2 regions of the Blautia sp. SC05B48 genome follow, and region 2 is predicted to be linked to the other one. Evidence: riboswitches for the same ligand, from Rfam matches in the RefSeq annotation. Region 2 holds a riboswitch; the other holds the start of a gene.
What was found. Region 2 has a riboswitch for FMN ahead of EYS05_RS18115 (DUF6783 domain-containing protein). Riboswitches for the same ligand answer to the same signal wherever they lie in the genome.

Region 1 (10,035 bases), 1.1 Mb from region 2:
CCATCAGTTCATTTACGTTGGACAGCACAGTCGGCATACTCATATTCAGGTTTTTGGAAAGCTCCACCTTTGAGGTGCTCCGGTTATTCATCACATAGGTGATGATCCTGGATCTTGTATTGTTTTTTTTCTCTGCTTTTCCTGCCATATCAAACCTCTTGATTGCTTTTATTAATTATTTTATAAAAGTATGATATTCCTTTCCGGCAGATTTGTAAAGAGAAAATCAATACCAGCGGGTCATTGGCAGATCATTGTTCACACCCTTGGTCATAAGAATCTGGTGAAGATCGATAATTCCGTTGTGGAAGGTTGCCGCACATGCTGACAGGTACAGATCCCACATACGCAGGAACTCTTCGTCAAACATAGTCTTTTCTTTTTCAATATTGTCCCGGAAATTCTTTTCCCAGTGAAGCAATGTCTTATTGTAATGCAGACGGAGATTTTCGATATCCAGGGTATGGAAATTGTCCTCTGCCATATGGTTCAGGATCTCACGTAAGCTCGGAACAGTTCCGCCTGGGAAAATATATTTCTTGACCCACGGGTCACCCGGATGCTCCTTCAGAGCACTGATAAAGTGAAGCAGAAACAGTCCGCCCGGCTTCAGAACCTTTTCCACACAATCAAGAAACAGCTGATAATTATCACGTCCAACATGCTCCAGCATACCGACACTGACAACACGGTCAAACTGATACTCCTTCTTCGGCAGATCACGGTAATCCATCAGCTCTACCGTAAGATAATCTTCCAGACCCTGCTCCTTGATCCGTCTCTGAAATTCTGCATACTGTTCATGACTTAAGGTGATACCGGTACCATGAACCTTATATTTCTTAGCTGCCTCGATCAGCAGAAAGCCCCAGCCGCAGCCGATATCTAAAAGACTCATACCCTCTTCCAGATGTAATTTTTTAAGAATATAATCAACTTTATTTACCTGCGCCTGATACAACGTATCATCCTCATGGATAAAATACCCGCAGGAATAACTCATAGTCTCATCCAGCCAAAGTTTATAAAAGTCATTTCCAATATCATAATGGCTGGTTACTTCCTTTTCCTGGTTCTTCTTTGATGTTGAACTGAACATGATCTTTTTCAGAGCAGATTCATTGGTAGAAAATTTTCCCATCTGACCCAGAAAATGATCCAGCGCTTCATAAAGATTTCCCTCGATATCCAGATCTCCACGCATATACGCCTCACCCAGTGCAAGGGATGTGCTCTTCATCAGATCTGCCAGAGGAATCGCTTTCTTAAAATTCACCGTAAATGTAGGTTCACCCTCTCCGATGTGATACTCGGAATTCTTGAACTTTACCAGAAATGGATAATCTGTAAAGCGTTCAAGGAACTGCACCATTGCTTTCTCTTCAGTCTTCTCCTGTAATGTCTCAAACATAATAGTCTACCTCCTTTAACACTGCATATGATACACCCGGAGGAAGGCTTTATGTCAAGGGAGATATACGACAAAATTCCATCAATAAAATGGGGATATTTGGTAAATTTCTCACTTACACTTAGTGAAATAAACTAGATATTTACAATCCATTTTTAAACAAGCCGGTAAAAACACTGATATTTTTAAGACACATCTGTTAATTATATATCACTTTTCAATAATCGCCTTTGTATTTTACGTATTTTTTATTGCTTTATATACAATTCAGACTTATAATAAAAGATACAAAAAAAGAGCGAAAACCATATAAAATTCAACACTGGAGGGAACATTATGAACGAAGAACTTTTTAATGAAGCATCAAAATCCAATATTCTGTCAAAACAGCTGGTCGACAAGCTTCAGGAAAGCATGACCTACAGCAGCATCTCCTTCATCAATTGGACCATCGAAGTCCTCAAACTCCTGAAAGCCCGCATCGAACGCGGCGACAAGATCAAAGATGAGACCACCGGCGTGATCTACGATTTCTACACCTTCCGCCAATTTGTAGAAACCAACTTCTCCACCTACATCACCGGTCAGGTCTTCAACACCTCCATCCGGTCCCAGAAAGTCTACTTCACCCTAGAATCCTGCCCAGGCGGCTACAACCTTCTCATGGCAGACTCCGGCAACGAAAAAACCTACCGCTGGATCTCCAGCTTAAGCAAACGCTTCTCCCTGGTAGAAATGATCGCCACCGGAATCGTCTACGTCAAAGACAACCGGACCGACACCTACCAGCCATTTATCTCCGAAAACGGCAAATACTGCAAATACAACAAAGACCTTGGAAAACTCATAGAACTCTGATCAAAACGGGGAATCCGCAGCCGCAGATTCCCCGTTTTCCCCAGCCATCCAGCGCAGCGCTGATGGCCACCCCTCTCGTCAAACCACAAGGAAACTCAGCCTTTCCTCCCAGCCGTCCAGCGCAGCGCCGATGGCCCCCTCTCGTCAAACCACAAGGAAACTCAGCCTTTCCTCCCAGCCGTCCAGCGCAGCGCTGACGGCTCATCCAACTCCCGTCATGCCACCATACTATCAACACTCCCCACGAGATTTAACACGTCTCACGGCCAACGCACAGCCAGTAAGGGGCTTCTTTCCAGACTGACTCTGCAGGAGGGGAGCTGATTCTTAGGTGGCGGAAATCTGCGTTGCTTCAAAAAATCTCGCTGTTTGAGCGGCTTCAGACGCGAGTTCGAGATTATTTGAAGCGCTTTTAGCAGAATTCCGGCACCTTAGAAGCCAGCCCCCGACGAAGCCCCAGTCTGGAAAGAAGCCCCTCGCTGGCGTCCCCTTCCATCATTTAAATCTCCCCAAGGAACCCAAACGGCTCCTCATCCTTCAAAAAGTGCATCAACATATATGCACACATAATAGCAACCCTCTCCTCCTTCAAAATCCTTCGCACTTCATCTCTGTCAGCAATAACAACTTCAATCTCTTCACTATCCTCCTGAGCAGCCTTACTAACCTCACCACTGGCATACCCATAAACCGTAGCACAAGATTCATCCGTCATCCCAATCGTCGTAAAATACGGCTTCTCAAAAGCCTCCGCAACCTTGATCGGCTCCAGCTTCAACCCGGTCTCCTCAAACATCTCCCGCACGGCACCCTCATGGAAATCCTCCCCAGGCTCCACAAGTCCCGCCGGAAACTCATAAATATACCCGCCGATCGTATACCGATACTGACGGATCAGCACAACCTTATCCCTCTGCTCTCCATAAATACTGTAAATGATCACCCCGTCCGGATGATTCTCCCCCGTAGAAAGCTTCAAATCCTCCACACACTTCGCCCTGGAAGCCACAAAATAAGAAACCGGCGTATCATGTACACTGGTCGCATCCACCCCATAAAGATTCACGAACTTATTATCTGTAAGTTTTTTCACATTGTTGATCTTACCCATCTGAAAAGCTCCTTCCCGAAATTTTTTTCTAAAAACATTTTATCCCATCCAAAACCAAAGGTCAATTTTTTATACTTACACTCACTTCACAATAGTGCTATAATAAATACCCTACTATAAAAATTACTTATTACATTACCAAACAGCTACTGTAGATAAGAAAGAAGGAAAAAACATTGAAAAACCAGACCACCTCTGCCCAGGCCGAAAACCCTCTGGGAACCGCCCCTGTAGGCAGCCTGATCACCAAATTCGCCATTCCCGCCATCATCAGCATGCTGGTCAGCGCTCTGTACAATATCGTTGACCAGATCTTTATCGGCCAGGGCGTAGGAATGCTTGGAAACGCCGCCACAAATATCGCATTTCCCGTAACCATTATCTCTACTGCTGCTGCACTGCTCCTGGGAATCGGCAGTGCCTCCAATTACAACCTGGAAATGGGCGCAGGAAACGAAAAAAAAGCCAGCTCCATCGCAGGAACCGGACTTTCCTCGCTGATAATCTCCGGTACGATACTCTCTGTCATCGTCCTTCTGTTCCTGAAGCCACTGCTTCATTTTTTCGGCGGAACACCGGACGTCATGCCCTATGCCATTGATTACATGGGGATCACCGCCATTGGACTTCCTTTTTACGTTTTAAGCACAGGCGGCAATCACCTGGTCCGTGCAGACAGGAGTCCCACCTATTCCATGACCTGTATCCTGGCTGGTGCTGTCATCAACACCATCCTGGACCCACTTTTCATCTTTGGATTCGGCTGGGGCATCAAAGGTGCTGCCTGGGCAACCGTGATCGGTCAGGTCGTATCCGGACTTCTGATCATTTTTTATTTTTCCAGACTTCGGAAAATGTACCTGGACCGCTCCATGCTGATTCCTAAGGCACGCAATCTGTCTGCCATTTTTTCTCTGGGAATGGCATCCTGTATCAATCAGGTTGCCATTGCTGCAGTGCAGATCGTCATGAACAATACACTTCGCCATTACGGAGCACTCTCAGCCTACGGGAGTGATATTCCGATCGCCTGTGCAGGAATCATTTCCAAAGTCAACCAGGTATTTATGGCCATCTGCATCGGAATCTCCCAGGGCTCCCAGCCCATCTGGGGCTTTAATTACGGTGCCGAAAAATACAGCCGCGTGCGCCAGACATACCGCTATTCCGTAATCTTATGTACTGTGATCGCAACCATATTTTTTATCTGCTTCCAGTTCTTCCCACATCAGATCGTAGGCATCTTCGGAAACGGCAGCGACCTGTACTTTCATTTTGCAGAAAAATATCTCCGCATCTTCATGCTGATGACCTTTGCCAACGGAATCCAGCCTATGTCCGCCGGCTTTTTTACCTCCATTGGAAAAGCCAGACTTGGTGTGATCATGTCCCTTACAAGACAGGTGCTCTTCCTGCTGCCACTGATCGTCATTTTCCCGATTTGCTTCGGAATCGATGGCGTCATGTACGCAGGACCAATTGCAGATACCTCTGCATTTGTACTGGCCGTTGTTTTTGCGAGACGTGAGCTCGGAGTCATGAAAGCTGCTGAACAAAACGCCTGACATAAAAAATGCCATGTAATTTACTGCCCATCGGCAATATATTACATGGCATTTCTCACATTCTCAGATATTTATCTGAAACCACCAATTTCTGATCTTTTCTTCATCCTCCGGCAACTGCTTATGATCAGTCACCCTTCAGTACAACACGGATCTTCTTATAAATCACAAACACGATCAGAGATGTCAGTGCATATTTAAAGATATTAAACGGTACAATGATCAGCAGTGCAAAGGTAAGCAGTCCGTTTACGGAACTGTGTACTGCGCTTCCCATCTGGATAAAGGTCTCGATCGGCATTCCAAAAGCCTTACCGTAAGCCGGAAGCAGTACAAAAGCATTGATGAAACATGCAAGGATTGCTGTCAGAACAGTTCCCACTGCCATACCTGCAACTGCATGTACTCTGCTTTTTTTGTGATGGAAACGATAGATCAGGCCGGCCGGTACCACATAGGCACATCCAAACAGGAAGTTGGCAACATCACCAACACCGGCTGTCATAGTTCCCTTGGTCACAAGATGTACAAGGATCTTCACAAGCTCGATCAGAATACCTGCCACAGGTCCCATAGCGAAGGTTCCTACCATAACCGGTACCTCGGAAAAATCAAGCTGATAAAAAGACGGTGCAAGAAAAGGAATCGGAAACTCAAGATTCATCAATACTCCTGCCACAGCACCAAGCATGGCTACCTGCGCGATGGTTCTTGTTCTGCTTCTTTCCACGGCATTTCCTCTCTGTAATATCTGTTCACTCATAACTCTCTCTCCTTCTTCAGAAATATTCAAAGAAAATTTCTACAAGAAATCTTTACGCGAAAAAAATTTCTTCACATAAAAAGCCCCGGGAGCTTCTTCCCGGGGCACTGAGCACGTTCTTCAAATACTGCGCGTTCTTCTCTCATCCAGACTTTACTGTCGGTTCCGGAATCTCACCAGATCAGCCGCCAAAGCGGGTCGCGGACTATACCGCCGGTAGGGAATCACACCCTGCCCCGAAGAAATTTTCTTTTTTATGGGTTCATTATAACGCGCTCTTTTTATAATTACAAGCCTTAATTTTTCTCTACAAAAACCGGCGCTTTCAGAAGACCTGACGGTTTTATCTGATACTCATAGGACCAGAGGTCACCGGTTGTCCTCCATGCATTTGGTCCATACCAGTCTTCTTTCTGGTCACAGTTGTGTAAGATTCCAAATGTATTCACCCTGTTTCCAAATACAGTCAACTCCAGGAGATGCTCTCCTGACGGCAGTTCACCAAGAGATACCTCATAAGGAGAAAATGCAATATACCCCGCTTCTTTTCCATCCACAGAAGCCTTCATAACCGGTGCGCGGAACAGATTTGCCCGTACATTTACTTCTCCGCCTTTGCTGATAAATGGAATTTTATATGTCACATTTCCACCATAGAACGGATAACCCTGAACGGTAAGATCACTGAAGGCTGCCTTGTGGCTCACCGCATCCAGCACCTGATCTCTTCCCACAACTTTCACGGAAAACTCTCCCAGCAGGAACATTGCTTCGATATTCACTTTGGAATTGTAAGGGATCTCCACAACCAGTTCATGCTCTCCGGATTCCATCTTCGGAAGCGGCACTTTGCGGATACAGTGATCTGTATACCATCCCTCTGCACGGTTTTCCACTGCTTTCTCATCCAGGAATATTCTGGTTTTCCCGTCATTTTCCATGGCAAGGAAAATCCCTTCCAACAGAACCTCTGTATGAATATGGAATCGCAGGGACAAAGTATGTTCAAAGCCTTCCTCTCTGTCATTGGTCCACGGCTGTGCAAAAGCCTCCATGCGGAGCGGATATCCCAGTTTCTCACGGAACAGATTGTCAATGCGGAGAATCTCTTCCTCCGGCTGCCACTCCCCACCGTCAAACGCATATTCAGCCAGATCCAGAATACTTACATTCGGCTCACTGCGAACAATCTCCACCTGATCGGAAATATCCAGCTGGCAGCTACATTTCTTCTCCTCACTTGCAGAACCATTCTCAGTATTCTCAGCATTATCTGTTTCAGAAAGCAATTCTTCTGATACCATGGATGCTGTGCCAGCCGGCTCCAGCCAGAGAAGAAGACTGTCGTGATCAAACATGCTTCGTTCCAGAACAGTGTCCCCTTTATGGTACTCTGCTTTCACCGGATAAATTTCACCTGTCATGGCATCATATACCGTCAACTTCCAGGATCCACGGATACGGATGCGAAGTTTTTCTTCTCTTGGAAGATCCTGATTTTTCTTACGCTCCTGCAGTTCATTGATCACGATACAGGCATCGGAGACCTTCTCTGTACGGTTTACATGACACAGGAACAGCCAGCGGTTTTCTCCCTCTTCTCTCATCTGGTAGATCAGGTTTGTAGCTGGTTTACCGTCATCCTCAAGTACCTCGATATCTCTTGCCTCTTTCACAGCTTCCAGCAGACGGTACTTACTGAATGACACAATCTCACACTTCTCTGCCAGCTTCGCACCTCTGTCTGACGGACGGGCATCTGCATATTTCGGAAGCTGTCCTGCAAAGATCACCCGGCCGCCTCTTTCCTTAAATTTCTCAAGAATCTCCAAGGTAGAGCTTCGAAGTGTCAGGCAGTTCGGTACGAGAACTGTATCATATTTCATTACTCCCACCTTCAGAAGTTTTTCCTCTTCCTGTCCCTGATTCAGATCCGGAAGCAGAGACTCTGAAATAAAATCAAAATCAACGGTACCATAAAGCAGCCATTCGATCATATGGATAAAGTTTTCATCCATCTCCTCACGGATTGGTGCTGTCTGCTCCTTCGGTCCCCAGAAAAGCCAGTAAGACTCTACCGGATGGATCACTGCCAGCTTCACATGCGGAACGCCTCTTGTGAGAGCTGTATTGACTCTTGCAAAATAATTCTCCACAAGAGGATATTCTTTATACCACGGTGACTGGTAGCTGATAGAAGCCGGATAATCACGTTTTGCCTCACCTGCCATGGAGGTCCAGGTCAGATGCGGCACACGGACCGTTACTCCAAGAGCTGCCTGCCAGTCCCCCTGAAGCTTATGGCCCCGGAAATCAAAATCCCAGTTTGTAACACCATAAAGTTCACTTGTCATTCCCTCTCTTCCAAACTGGTGCACAGCACTTTCTGCCTGCTTTGCAGTAGAAAATTCTCTTCTGTCACAAAGCATATCAATTCCCGGGATCTCAAAGGAACGATAGGAACGCATGGCTTCTCCCAGGGCCGCTGTCTGTGTTTCCAGAGTCGGCTCCTCCATCATATGTCCGGTCAGGGCAATGCCATGTTCCTTACACCAGCCTCCCACAGTATCCGCAAAAGCCTCTGCAAAACGCTCCGCAATGTGGTCATGATACTCATAACGGATTCTGGAAACTGCATCTCCCGGAAGTTCCCAGAACAGTTCCGGAAGATGCTTAAGAAGGCTATGTCCATATGCATCACGGAAAGTTTCTTCCAGATCATCGGTATATGGAATGGTCACATCCATCCGCTCATCTGCAAAATCCAGGCACTGTTTATGGGAAAATTGCGGCTCATCTGTAAAGATGGCAGGAATGGTTTTCCCAAACTCCTCTCCCAGATTTTCATAATACTTCTCGTGGGTTACCTGGATAAAACGCTCCACTGCCTCTTTATCCAGTGTGTTCAGATACGCCTCATTGTTAAACCATGGATTATCACCGGACACCTCAAGATAGGCAAACCATTCCTGAAATCCCTCCTTCAGCGGTGCATCCTCATCGATCTTTTCATACTCTGTAAGGTAACCATCCTCCAGCCGTACCTGATATTTTCCAAGAAATGTACGCTCATTGCTTCGGATCGCCTGTCCGGAAGAACGAAGTTCGCTGTTTTCAATCTCTTTTCCATCCTGGCACTCCGGAGTGAAAAGCAGAAAACGGATCCTGTATTTGTGGTCTCTTGTTACCAGTCCGCCGCCTGCTCCGGATGGCCAGCGGTCTTCATCATACAGCCAGGTCAGCATATTTTTTTCCAGGCTTTTTTTCCAGGAATATTTTACCAGATCCAGAAACTCTTCGCCCATGTAAGGATTATCCATTCCTGTGCGGCAGTGGATATGTCCGCCGCCCATTCCCATCGCCTTCAGAGCATCCAGAGTATTGTCGATCTCCGCTTCTGTCATCTTACAGTTCCATGCCCAGAACGGAGCCGCTCTGTACTCGCTTCCCGGATCCTGAAATTTCTCTTTTGTAAGCTTTTCCCCATTATGATACAGCATACCTTAACCCTCCATTTTAGATTAATATTATTTTTGTTATATCATCCCATGATTTTCTTTCTCAACATATTCTGACGGCCTCACTCCTGTATAGGAATAAAAAATACGACTGAAATAAAACTGATCTTTGTATCCTACCTTTTCCGCAACATCTTTCACATACATCTTCTCTTCACGCTGAAGAAGAAGCTTTGCCTTCTCCATGCGAAGTGCTGTCAGATAAGTATTAAAAGATGCATCCTCATACCTTCTGAAAAGTCTGCTTAAATATGTCTGGGAGACTCCCACTGCTTTGCTCACACTGTGCAGAGACAGCTGTTCCGCCATGTGTTTTCGGATGTATTCTTTCACACTCTCAAAATATTCTTCGGTATCTGTTTTCTGTGTGGATGTCAGATCTTCCTTTATATCCTTAAAAAAGATATCGGAAATCCCGTTGCAAAGCTGTTCCACATTTTCTGCAGTGGAAAAAATATCATCCATAAGAAATTCTGACTCCCGGTAATCCCGGTTTCCTGCATCATAACGCTGAAGCAGATAGCCTATCTGCCGCACACGTCCTTCGATCCACAGCTGAGGATGTTCTTCCTGCACCCACCTGCTGATCAGTGCTTCTACTTCCTTCTGAAGCCGGTCGTACTTCTGTTTGCCAGCCAGATATTCCAGCTCTTCCAGATATTCGTAATCCTTTCCCGGTCTTCCAGCTTGAACCTGCGATGCGGTTTCCTCCAGGAGCAATGTCTGGTTTTTCCCCAGGATAATAGAAGAATCCAGCTTCCGGTAAAGCTCTCGCATCATTTCTCCGATCTGTGCTGCCGGAACTGATC
Region 2 (10,035 bases):
TTCTGCCAAAAACGGGAAATGGGGTTAGAGTGCGCAAGGGCGGGGTTATCGTGCAGCGCCTTTTGATAGAGGAAATCGGCGTTTCAGCTTCTTTGCGGAAAACTCTTGAAACGCTGCGATCATAACGTCCGCGTCCCTGCCTTTGAAAAACACAAGGTAACGGGTCTGTTCGCCCTTAACCTTTTTCAGCGAAAAATCTATGTTGTACTTCTTCGCGGTACTCTCAAAGGCTTTGATATTGCTGTCGGTGATCTCGATGTTGGAAACACCCGCATTTTGCTTCATAAGCTGCCGCATGGTCTGTTTCCCATGCGGGGCTTTGCTTTTCTGCTCCAAAAACTTCTTGATTGCTTTTTGCAACGCCTGTTCGGTAAGCCTTGCCGCGCCTTTTCCCACATTGACGGATAGGGCAATCGTTTTTTGGGTTACTTCCTCCTGCAAGGTATCAACTCCTTTCCCGGTAAACTGCGGCTATGCTCATTTGCTGCCGTAAAAGTCGTGATTGACAAGGGCGGTATAATAGCTGTCAATGGTACTCGGCGCGTTGAACAGTACCGCTTTCAAATACTGCTTGATATTGCGCACTTTGGTTGTGTTCTCCCTCATGCAATCCAAAACAAACTCAATATGGCTGCTGTTCAGCTTCAAAAACTTTGATTTCACTAATTCGGCGGGGTAGTCGTCCCCGGCAATACGGATTGTCTTTCGCGCTGTGCAGACGGTTTCCAGCATAAGGTCAACTATCTCATTTAGGCGGTCTGCGTCAATTTTGCAGTTTTGAATGAGATGGTCGTATTCGATATTGTCCTTGATAATCTCCCTGTAAATCTCTACTGCGCTATTGCTTTTCGCTTCCGTTCTTTTCCTTTCCGGCGGCGTAGCCGCTTCGCCCTGCTCAAAGGGCAAGGGGTTTAGGGAATGGAATGGAAAGGAATGGGTACTTGATAAATCCGTAATTGATTGTTCTTTACTTGATATATCTTTATTTAATTGCGTTGGATTTTCCAACGTAGGTTTTTCCTGCGTAGGTTTTTCCAACGTTGGATTATCCAATGTTGGATTTTCCAATGTAGGTAAATCCAATATAGGCGGCTGTCCGCCGCTGGTAGCTGCTTCCGGCTCTCGCGGCTGCGGCTGCTCGTATATGACGTAATCCGCGCCCCGCAAGCGTCCCTTTTCGTCGCGCTCCCGGCTGCGCACGATATATCCGGCTTTTTCGAGTTCCTTTACCGCTTCGCGGATTGCGTCGATCTTCTCCCGGTTGATATGGGATAAGCCCGCAAGGGTATAATCCCAATCCTCCGGCAAAGACAGCATTTGCGACAACAAGCCCTTTGCCTTTAAGGACAATTCTTTGTTGCGCAAGTGGTGGTTGCTCATAACGGTATATCCCGTATTTCGCTCCACTCTGAAAACTGCCATATTTCCTCACTTCCTCTCTTGGTCTGCGTGGACAATTAGAAAGCCGTTTTCGGCGGTTTTGGTATTGCAATATGCCCTTTGCCGTTTTCGCGTCTGCAAAGCCGCATGGCACAAGGGCTTTTGCCCGTCTATTTGTCCATGCTGGCGGGCGTTTTCCGCGTCCTCTTGCCGGGGCAATAGGGACACTCTTTGAAAACGCAAAACTCATATTTCCACCCGGGGCGGTAGAAACGGCAAGTGCCGCAATCTTCATCATCTCCGGCACAACCGGATTGATAGCGGTCAAATCCCGGCTTCTGCTGCATGAGCAGTTCAAACGCCCGCTGCTTGCCCTTTGTGAAATACATTCCGGCTGCGCCTCCTTTCCTGCGGGCATAAAAAAACGCCACAACTTCTTTGAAGCTGCGGCGGCATATCCTACCCACTTAAAAACGCCATATCAAGGCTTGTCCAACCTTGCTACGGCGTTTTAGGTGTAATCATAGGGGCTGTTTAATTGTCTTTAAGATAGTGGAAAGCCGCATGGTTACGGCAATTTCCGTGTTGTGCATATATTGACGGAGCAGTTGCTCCCGTCGGACCTGTTACTCCTGCAGGACCGGTGGCTCCTGTTGCTCCCGTCGGACCGATGACTCCCGCTGGACCCGTTGCTCCAGCCGGACCAGTGGCTCCCGTATATCCCTGTATTCCCGGTTCCCCCTGCGGTCCCTGAGGACCCATAGGACCCGGAACTCCCGGACAGCCTCTGGGACCGGTTGGTCCTGTAGGTCCCACAGGGCCTGGGCAGCCTCTTGTTCCACATCTGTCACATCCACAGGAACTATGATTTCCATAACAGGACATACAGGACAAATCCTCATGACTGTCCTGCTGCATTTCCATTTCCTTACGTTTTCGATGCCTGAACAGCATTCTTCGATCACCTCATAGGAAAATAACTTTCCCTACAGTATATGACAACAGCTTTTACCTGTGCATAGGATCCCCGCAAGCTTGTACCCTGCCAGGAAAAATATAATAAAGATATCTTTTCTTTTATACCAGACCATATTTTTCCCAGAAATATTTCTGGTCATACAATACTCCCGGATCTTCCGGCTTCAGTCCCTTCGCTTTCTTATGAAAAAAGAATGCCTGCTCCGGACATCCCATCTTATCATAACAAACGCAAAGCTGCATATATGGCACAAATCCATGACACTCAGCCATAAAAAATCCACATTTTTTCTTATCTGACGGCACAGTAAGCGCCTGCCCATACCAATAGCCAGCCTGTCTGGGAAGCTCTCTTTCCAGAAAAATCTTTCCGACCTCACAACAGATTTCCGCCCTCGGCACATCCATAGTCAGACTGTACAGAAAAGCTTCCAGTGCGTACTTTTTTTCTCCCATTTTCCGGTAGCACTGTCCAAGTACAAAACAGGCATCGATCTTATTTTCCAGCCATCCGGATGGATTTTTCAGGAACTCCACCAACACAGCCTCTGTCTCCGGATAACGCTGATGATAATACAGTTCTCTCCCATAATAAAGCTGATGTCTGGGTTCCAGCGTTTCTCCTCCTGCCAGCATTTTTTCATAAATGCGAAGATTACGGTCCGGATCACCTTTTCCACATTTCCGGTGCCGGATCACCACATCCGAATAAATGATATTTCCCTCCGGAATCACAGTTTCATGAACTGCCCCATTCCATCTGAAATTTCTGGATGTTTTCATTATCCGCTCCCGAAAATAAGAAAATGTTGTTCTCCCGCTCTGGTCAAACCCTGCCGCATATTCCATCATTACAACATCTGTTCCGGAATCCAGAGTTTCTTTAAGACTCTTCAGTTTTTCCAGATTTTCTTCATCCAGGACATCATCCGCATCCAGCCACATCCAGTAATCGGTGCGGACTTTTTCCAGAAGAAAATTACGCGGAGCAGAAAAATCATCACACCAGGGAAAATCAAACACCTGCGACGTATACTGCTCCGCGATCTCTTTTGTTCTGTCTGAAGAACCGGTATCTGCGATCAGGATCGCATCCATCACCTGAGAAACCGGCTTCAAGATCCTCTCAAGAACTGCTTCTTCATTTTTTACGATCATACATAGACTGAGGGAAATCATATTTTAGGATCCTTCGGATTTTTATAATATTTATGCCGTTCCCGTCAGTCCTATGCCTTCTGTCAATGTACAGCTTCTACTTTCGGATAAAGCTGAGCTCATCCTCATATCACCAACTGTGGTATATCCTCTATATGTTCTGCAAGACGATCTGCTCCGTTCAGCTCCCCGCTCTCACCATATCCATACAGGCATCCTATAAATGGGCTTTTGCAGGCTCTGGCACATTCCAGATCCTGCCTCCTGTCTCCGACCACCAGATAAGGGCCTGTATATTCCCGGATGATTTCCTGCACAATTTCTGTCTTTGGACGGAATCCATACGATTCGCAGTCATAAAAATGATCGAACCATCGTTCCATCCCAAATTCCTTCCAGTGCGCCTCACGATAGGAAGCTTTACAGTTACTTAAGATCACAAGATGATATCCCCGGTTCTTCAAGGCTGTAAGCATCTCCTCTGCTCCCGGATACCACACTGCCTTATGCTTCCTGATCTGTCTGACCATCAGTTCTCCTACCATCCTGCTCGCCTGCTCTTTATAGCTCTGATCCAGCTCCGGCAAAAATGTATTCCACATCTCCTTACTGTTAAATCCCAGCCAGCCGGCAATTTCCGCCGAGCCTATCTCCCGTTCTTCTGCAGCCTTCTGTTCTGTCAGCCACTGATAGGTTTCACGAAATGCCGGTTCATAGATTCCAATGGTATGATGGATCGTTCCATCATAATCGAATATGATTGTTTTTGTCATCATTTATTTCCCTATCTATTAGAGCTGCTTCATCAGATTGACCATCTCGATCGCAGATAACGCACAGTCATAGCCTTTATTTCCCGCTTTGCTTCCTGCCCGCGCAATAGCCTGCTCGATATTCTCAGTCGTGATCACTCCGAATAAGACCGGGATCCCTGTTGCAAGTTCAACCTGTGCGATCCCCTTGGCAGATTCATTGCACACCAGATCATAATGTGAAGTATCTCCACGAATGACAGCTCCCACGCAGATAACTGCATCATATTTTCCTGACTGTGCCATTTTCTGTGCTGTAAGCGGAATCTCAAATGCTCCCGGCACCCATGCTGCAGTAATATTCTCTTCTTCTACTCCATGTCTTACCAGTCCGTCGACTGCCCCTCCCAATAATTTATTCACAATGATCTCATTGAATCTCGCTGCCACGATACCAACCTTCATTCCCTCCGGTGCTACTACTTTTCCTTCTACTAAATTGATCTGTCTCATTTTTTCTTCCTCCTGCTATTTGCTGTTTTTTATAAATTTATTTCTTTAAAAATATGACCCATCTTTTCCTGCTTCGTCTTCATATACTTCCGGTCATACTTTTGTACCGGAATCTCCAATGGTACTCTCTCATTGATCTTCAACCCGAATTCGCCAAGCCCATAGACTTTATCCGGGTTATTGGTCAGTAATCTTAATGATTTCACACCAAGGTCTGACAGTATCTGTGCCCCAACCCAGTACTCTCTGAGATCCGGTGCAAACCCTAACTTCACATTAGCCTCCACGGTATCATATCCCTGTTCCTGAAGCGCATAGGCTTTGATCTTATTGATCAGTCCGATCCCTCTGCCTTCCTGTCTCATATACAGAATGATCCCTCTGCCTTCCGCCTCTACCTGGCGCATCGCTGTCTGCAGCTGCAGGCCGCAGTCACATCTGAGCGATCCGAATGCATCTCCTGTCAGGCACTCCGAATGTACACGGCAAAGCACATCCTCACCATCTCCTAGATCACCTTTTACCAGTGCCAGATGATGCTCTCCTGTAATGTCATTGATATAGCCATACATTTTAAAATCACCGTACTGCGTTGGGAGGTTTGCAGCTGCTTCCTCCTTTACATGCTTTTCATGTATTCTTATATAATCCTGCAGATCACGGATCGTAATAAATGTAAGGTTATGCTCTTTTGCCATTTCCCATAGCTGTGATGTACGCATCATAGTGCCATCTTCTTTCATAACTTCACAGCACACGCCGCATTCTTTCAGTCCGGCAAGTCTCATAAGATCTGTTGTTGCCTCCGTATGACCATTTCGTACCAGAACCCCGCCTTTTCTGGAAATAAGCGGAAATACATGTCCCGGTCTTCTGAAATCCTCCGGTTTTGACTGATCATCCACACACTTCATAATGGTATAGGAGCGTTCTGCCGCAGAGATACCGGTGGTTGTATCTGCGTGATCCACTGCCACGGTAAATGCTGTACTGTGATTGTCCGTGTTCTCAGCAACCATCGGCGGAAAATTCAATCTCGCCGCAATTTCTGCACTCATCGGTGTACAGATAAGACCCTTTGCATAAGTCGCCATGAAATTAATATTTTCCCGGGTCGCAAACTCTGCCGCACATATCAGATCTCCCTCATTTTCTCTGTCCGGATCATCTGTGACCAGAACTATTTTTCCTTCCTTAAGATCCCTAAGTGCCTCTTCAATTGTGTTGTACTGATAATTTTGTGACATAGTGTATATCCTCCTGTTCTAAAACCCGAATTCTTCAAGAAACTTCATCGTAATTCCGGATTCTTTTTTCTCTTCTTCATTTTTTCTGATGCCAAGCAGTTTTTCTACATATTTTCCGATCACATCATTTTCCAGATTAACCAGATCCCCCGGCACCTTTTCCAAAAGGGTGGTTTCTTCTCCTGTATGTGGAATGACCGACACCTGAAAACCAGCTTCATCAACCCTTGCAACTGTCAGGCTGATCCCATCAATACAAACGGATCCTTTTTCCACGATCAGATGCAAGATCTGTGGCGATGTCTCAATCGATACCCAGATGGCATTTTCTTCCCGGAGCATGGAACGTATCACTCCAGTCCCATCAATATGGCCGCTTACTATGTGTCCCCCGAACCTGCCATCTGCAGCCATTGCACGTTCCAGGTTTACCTGGCTTCCAGCTTTACAGCTGCCAAGACTGCTTCTTCTGATCGTCTCTGCCATCACATCGGCAGTAAATCCGTCCGGCTGGATCGACGTAACTGTCAGACACACACCATTCACAGCAATACTGTCACCGATTCTTGTCCCTTCCAGGACTTTCCGGGCTTTCACTGCCAGGATCCCTGATTCTCCTGTCAGCTGTATATAACGGACTTTTCCTTTCTCTTCTACGATTCCTGTAAACATGATTCCTCCTGTTTTTTCTCACACACCTGACATCTTATCCGGATGTCCTCACCAATCTGGCAGATATCTGTATATTTCAGTTCCACTGCTTCAGACGGGAATTCAACTCCGATACCTTCTACCGGTGTCTTCCCGGCCACACCGCCAAACAGCTTTGGTGCCACAAAAGCCTGTACTTCCTTTACAATTCCGGCTCGCAGGGCACTGTCATTTAACGTACCGCCTCCTTCCAGGAGAATACTGTCAATGCCTTTGCTTCCAAGATCTGTCATCAGCTTCTTAAGGTCTATCTGATTCTTTTCATCCGGACAGTAAATGGTCTCAACTCCCATGGTATGTAATATTTTTATTTTTTCTTCTGTATTTTTCTGATCTGCATAAGCCACGATCGTCCGGTACTTTTCCGCACTTTTTACGATCTGACTGTCCGGCGGGATTCTGAGCTTACTGTCGCACACAATCCTGACAGGACTTTTCCAGCCTTCTACCCGGACGTTTAACATCGGATCATCTGCAAGCACAGTTCCAATACCTGCCATGATCCCCATGTACTGATGCCGCATATGCTGTACTTCTTTTCTTGCCGCTTCTCCGGTAATCCATTTTGATGCTCCTGTCTTCGTTGCGATCTTCCCATCCAGTGTCATGGCATACTTCATCACCACATAAGGAGTCTTCATAGTAATATAATGAAAAAACACCGGATTCAGCTGATCACATTCTTCTCTCATAAAATCTTCAACTACTGTTACACCGGCTTCCCTTAACATCTGTACACCTTTTCCCGCCACTTTCGGATTCGGATCCCGGGAACCGATCACCACTTTTCTTATCTTCTGTTCAATGATCGCTTCCGTACATGGAGGTGTTTTTCCATGATGACAGCAAGGCTCAAGCGTAACATAAATCACCGCACCTTCTGCTGATTCTGTAAGAGAAGCAATAGCATTACGTTCTGCATGAAGTTCTCCATACTTTTTATGATAGCCTTCCCCGATGATCCTTCCGTCTTTTACGATCACTGCCCCTACCATCGGATTGGGATTCGTCCAGCCTTCTCCTTTTTTTGCCAGCTGAATCGCCCGAAGCATATATTCCTGATCCGTCATTTTTATTCCTTCTTTCTTATTCCTGTTCTTTGCCTAGAGCGTGTTTGAAAAAGGCTTTCTGCAAGATGTGCGTCACAATTTGTGGGAGATTTTGTCCGGATGAGGGCGCCGTAGCGGGCTACGGCAACTGAATTCGGGCAAAATATACCGCAAAGTGGGGCGTGCAGATTGCAGGAATGATTTTTCAAACACGCTCTGGTACGCCGAAGCTTTTAGACCTGTGCAATCGGATTCACAGACAAGTAAGTGGTATATTTATTTCGAAAACAATGTAACAGATACAAAAAAAGCCTGCAGAAATATCTACAGGGTGGAATTGATCGGTTACATCTGATCGATAAATGAATGTCTGATTTCCTATATAAAAAGCTCTGAAATGGATTACCATCTCAGAGCTCTGATACTACATTCATTCATACAAAAATCAACTGTACTATCATCTTCTTCCATCCAGACTGTACTGTCGGCTCCGGAATCTCACCGGATCATACCTCTCGGCTCGCGGGCTTTACCGCCGGTAGGGAATCTCACCCTGCCCTGAAGATATCTTCTTGTTTATTTTAATACTTTATCTGTAATTTGTAAAGCGGAATTTTTATTTCACTCATTCCATGCGGAATATTAGTTACTGGCAGGCAATCGTCGTATTGCTATTCTCAGGCTTTGGTTGACAAACAGACACGCAAGCAATGACCGATAGCCAGCACACAGAGCCTGTGCCTTGGAAGATGAATTTTTTTATCTGCAGTTTACTATTGCTTTTTGGGCAGCAGCAAAATCTTTTTCTAGTACATAAATACATGTTGTTTCATTCTTATGATCAATTCCCGATGCAAAAGTATGATAAAAAATCAGGAAAAAAAGATTATTGATAAATGTTCCTTTTTTCAATCTCGTTTCGTAAAGAATATTATTTTCATTCAACGCTTGTGTTAATCGCACGAGATGATCCATATTATCAGTTTCACATAATTTAATTTTTCCATTATCCTGGGTATATTTCATAAAAATCTCCATTCCGCCGCCTTTGGCTGGCGGCACAAATAGTGAGGAATTATAAGCGGAAACAGGCGCAGGCCGTGACATTTAGGAGTTTTGAAAGTATCGATTATCTCTGTCAATGCATGATCTTGCTTATTTTGATGCGGCTGGAAGAACCAGAGAATATATTTGACAGAGTGTCCAAGATATTTGGATAAAGAAAACCGATGGCTTTGACTGTTATCAATCTACACCATCGGCTTTCAAGGTTTTTAAATACTTAAATTCAGACTTATTAAAATAATATAATGAAAACTTAAGTTAATGGATTATTTACCCATCTGTTTTGCAACTTCCTCAGCGAAGTTCTCTTCTTTCTTCTCAAGACCATCGCCTGTCTCGTAGCGAACGAAGCCTTTGATCTGGATCTTAGCGCCGTTCTCTTTTGCTACCTGCTCTACGTATTTAGCAACGGACTGTTTTCCGTCCTCTGCTTTTACGTATGTCTGGTCAAGAAGGCAGATCTCTTTAAGCTCTTTCTTGATACGTCCTGTGATCATTCCCTCGATAACCTTAGCCGGTTTCTGGGACTCCTTCGGATCATTCTGGATCTGAGCCATAAGGATCTCTTTCTCATGCTCAATGTACTCAGCGCTTACTTCTTTGTCGCTTGTGTACTGCGGTTTCAGAGCTGCGATCTGCATAGCTACGTTCTTAGCCATCTCTTTAACAGCATCGTTAACAACATCTGTCTCAACGTCTACAAGAACGCCGATCTTTCCACCCATATGAGTGTAGGAAGCGATGAATCCGTTCTGCTCCTCAACCTGAGCAAATCTACGGATGTTCATGTTCTCGCCGATTACTGCGATCTGAGCTGCAAGAGCCTCTTTTACAGTCTTAGTTGTATCAAGTGCCCATGCCTCAGCAAGGAAAGCATCGATATCAGCTGCTGCTGTGTTAAGTGCCTGTGCTGCAACATCTGCAACATAGCTCTGGAATTTCTCGTTCTTTGCAACGAAGTCTGTCTCAGCATTAACCTCAACAACGACTGCTTTCTTTCCATCCTCTGTTACCAGAGTTTTGCAAAGACCCTCTGCTGCGATACGGCTTGCTTTCTTCTGTGCTGTAGCAAGACCCTTCTCACGCAGGAACTCAACTGCTTTATCCATATCGCCTTCTGTAGCTGTAAGAGCTTTCTTACAATCCATCATTCCGGCGCCGGTCATCTCTCTTAACTCTTTT

Region 1: linked by a shared signal. The riboswitch ahead of EYS05_RS08705 (ECF transporter S component) and the one ahead of EYS05_RS18115 (DUF6783 domain-containing protein) in region 2 are both predicted to bind FMN.

The regions. Positions count from the first base shown of each region.
Region 1 is NZ_CP040518.1:1,896,334-1,906,368, reverse strand. Features, by position in the region: gene EYS05_RS08730 (ROK family transcriptional regulator) at 1-148, opposite strand, end outside; gene EYS05_RS08725 (SAM-dependent methyltransferase) at 227-1,411, opposite strand; gene EYS05_RS08720 (hypothetical protein) at 1,748-2,269, shown strand; gene EYS05_RS08715 (NUDIX hydrolase) at 2,769-3,380, opposite strand; gene EYS05_RS08710 (MATE family efflux transporter) at 3,557-4,945, shown strand; gene EYS05_RS08705 (ECF transporter S component) at 5,073-5,708, opposite strand; FMN riboswitch at 5,839-5,956, opposite strand; gene EYS05_RS08700 (glycosyl hydrolase) at 6,005-9,208, opposite strand; gene EYS05_RS08695 (response regulator transcription factor) at 9,245-10,035, opposite strand, start outside.
Region 2 is NZ_CP040518.1:2,990,309-3,000,343, reverse strand. Features, by position in the region: partial or broken gene EYS05_RS18120 (CD1108 family mobile element protein) at 1-83, opposite strand, end outside; partial or broken gene EYS05_RS13940 (PcfB family protein) at 85-441, opposite strand; gene EYS05_RS13935 (DUF6017 domain-containing protein) at 478-1,422, opposite strand; gene EYS05_RS13930 (hypothetical protein) at 1,551-1,769, opposite strand; gene EYS05_RS17825 (hypothetical protein) at 1,915-2,334, opposite strand; gene EYS05_RS13920 (tetratricopeptide repeat-containing glycosyltransferase family 2 protein) at 2,458-3,537, opposite strand; gene EYS05_RS13915 (HAD family hydrolase) at 3,642-4,292, opposite strand; gene ribH (6,7-dimethyl-8-ribityllumazine synthase) at 4,308-4,781, opposite strand; gene EYS05_RS13905 (bifunctional 3,4-dihydroxy-2-butanone-4-phosphate synthase/GTP cyclohydrolase II) at 4,811-6,028, opposite strand; gene ribE (riboflavin synthase) at 6,047-6,700, opposite strand; gene ribD (bifunctional diaminohydroxyphosphoribosylaminopyrimidine deaminase/5-amino-6-(5-phosphoribosylamino)uracil reductase RibD) at 6,682-7,809, opposite strand; partial or broken gene EYS05_RS18115 (DUF6783 domain-containing protein) at 7,812-7,937, opposite strand; partial or broken gene EYS05_RS18110 (DUF6783 domain-containing protein) at 7,887-8,084, shown strand; FMN riboswitch at 8,244-8,358, opposite strand; gene EYS05_RS13880 (hypothetical protein) at 8,548-8,814, opposite strand; gene tsf (translation elongation factor Ts) at 9,120-10,035, opposite strand, start outside.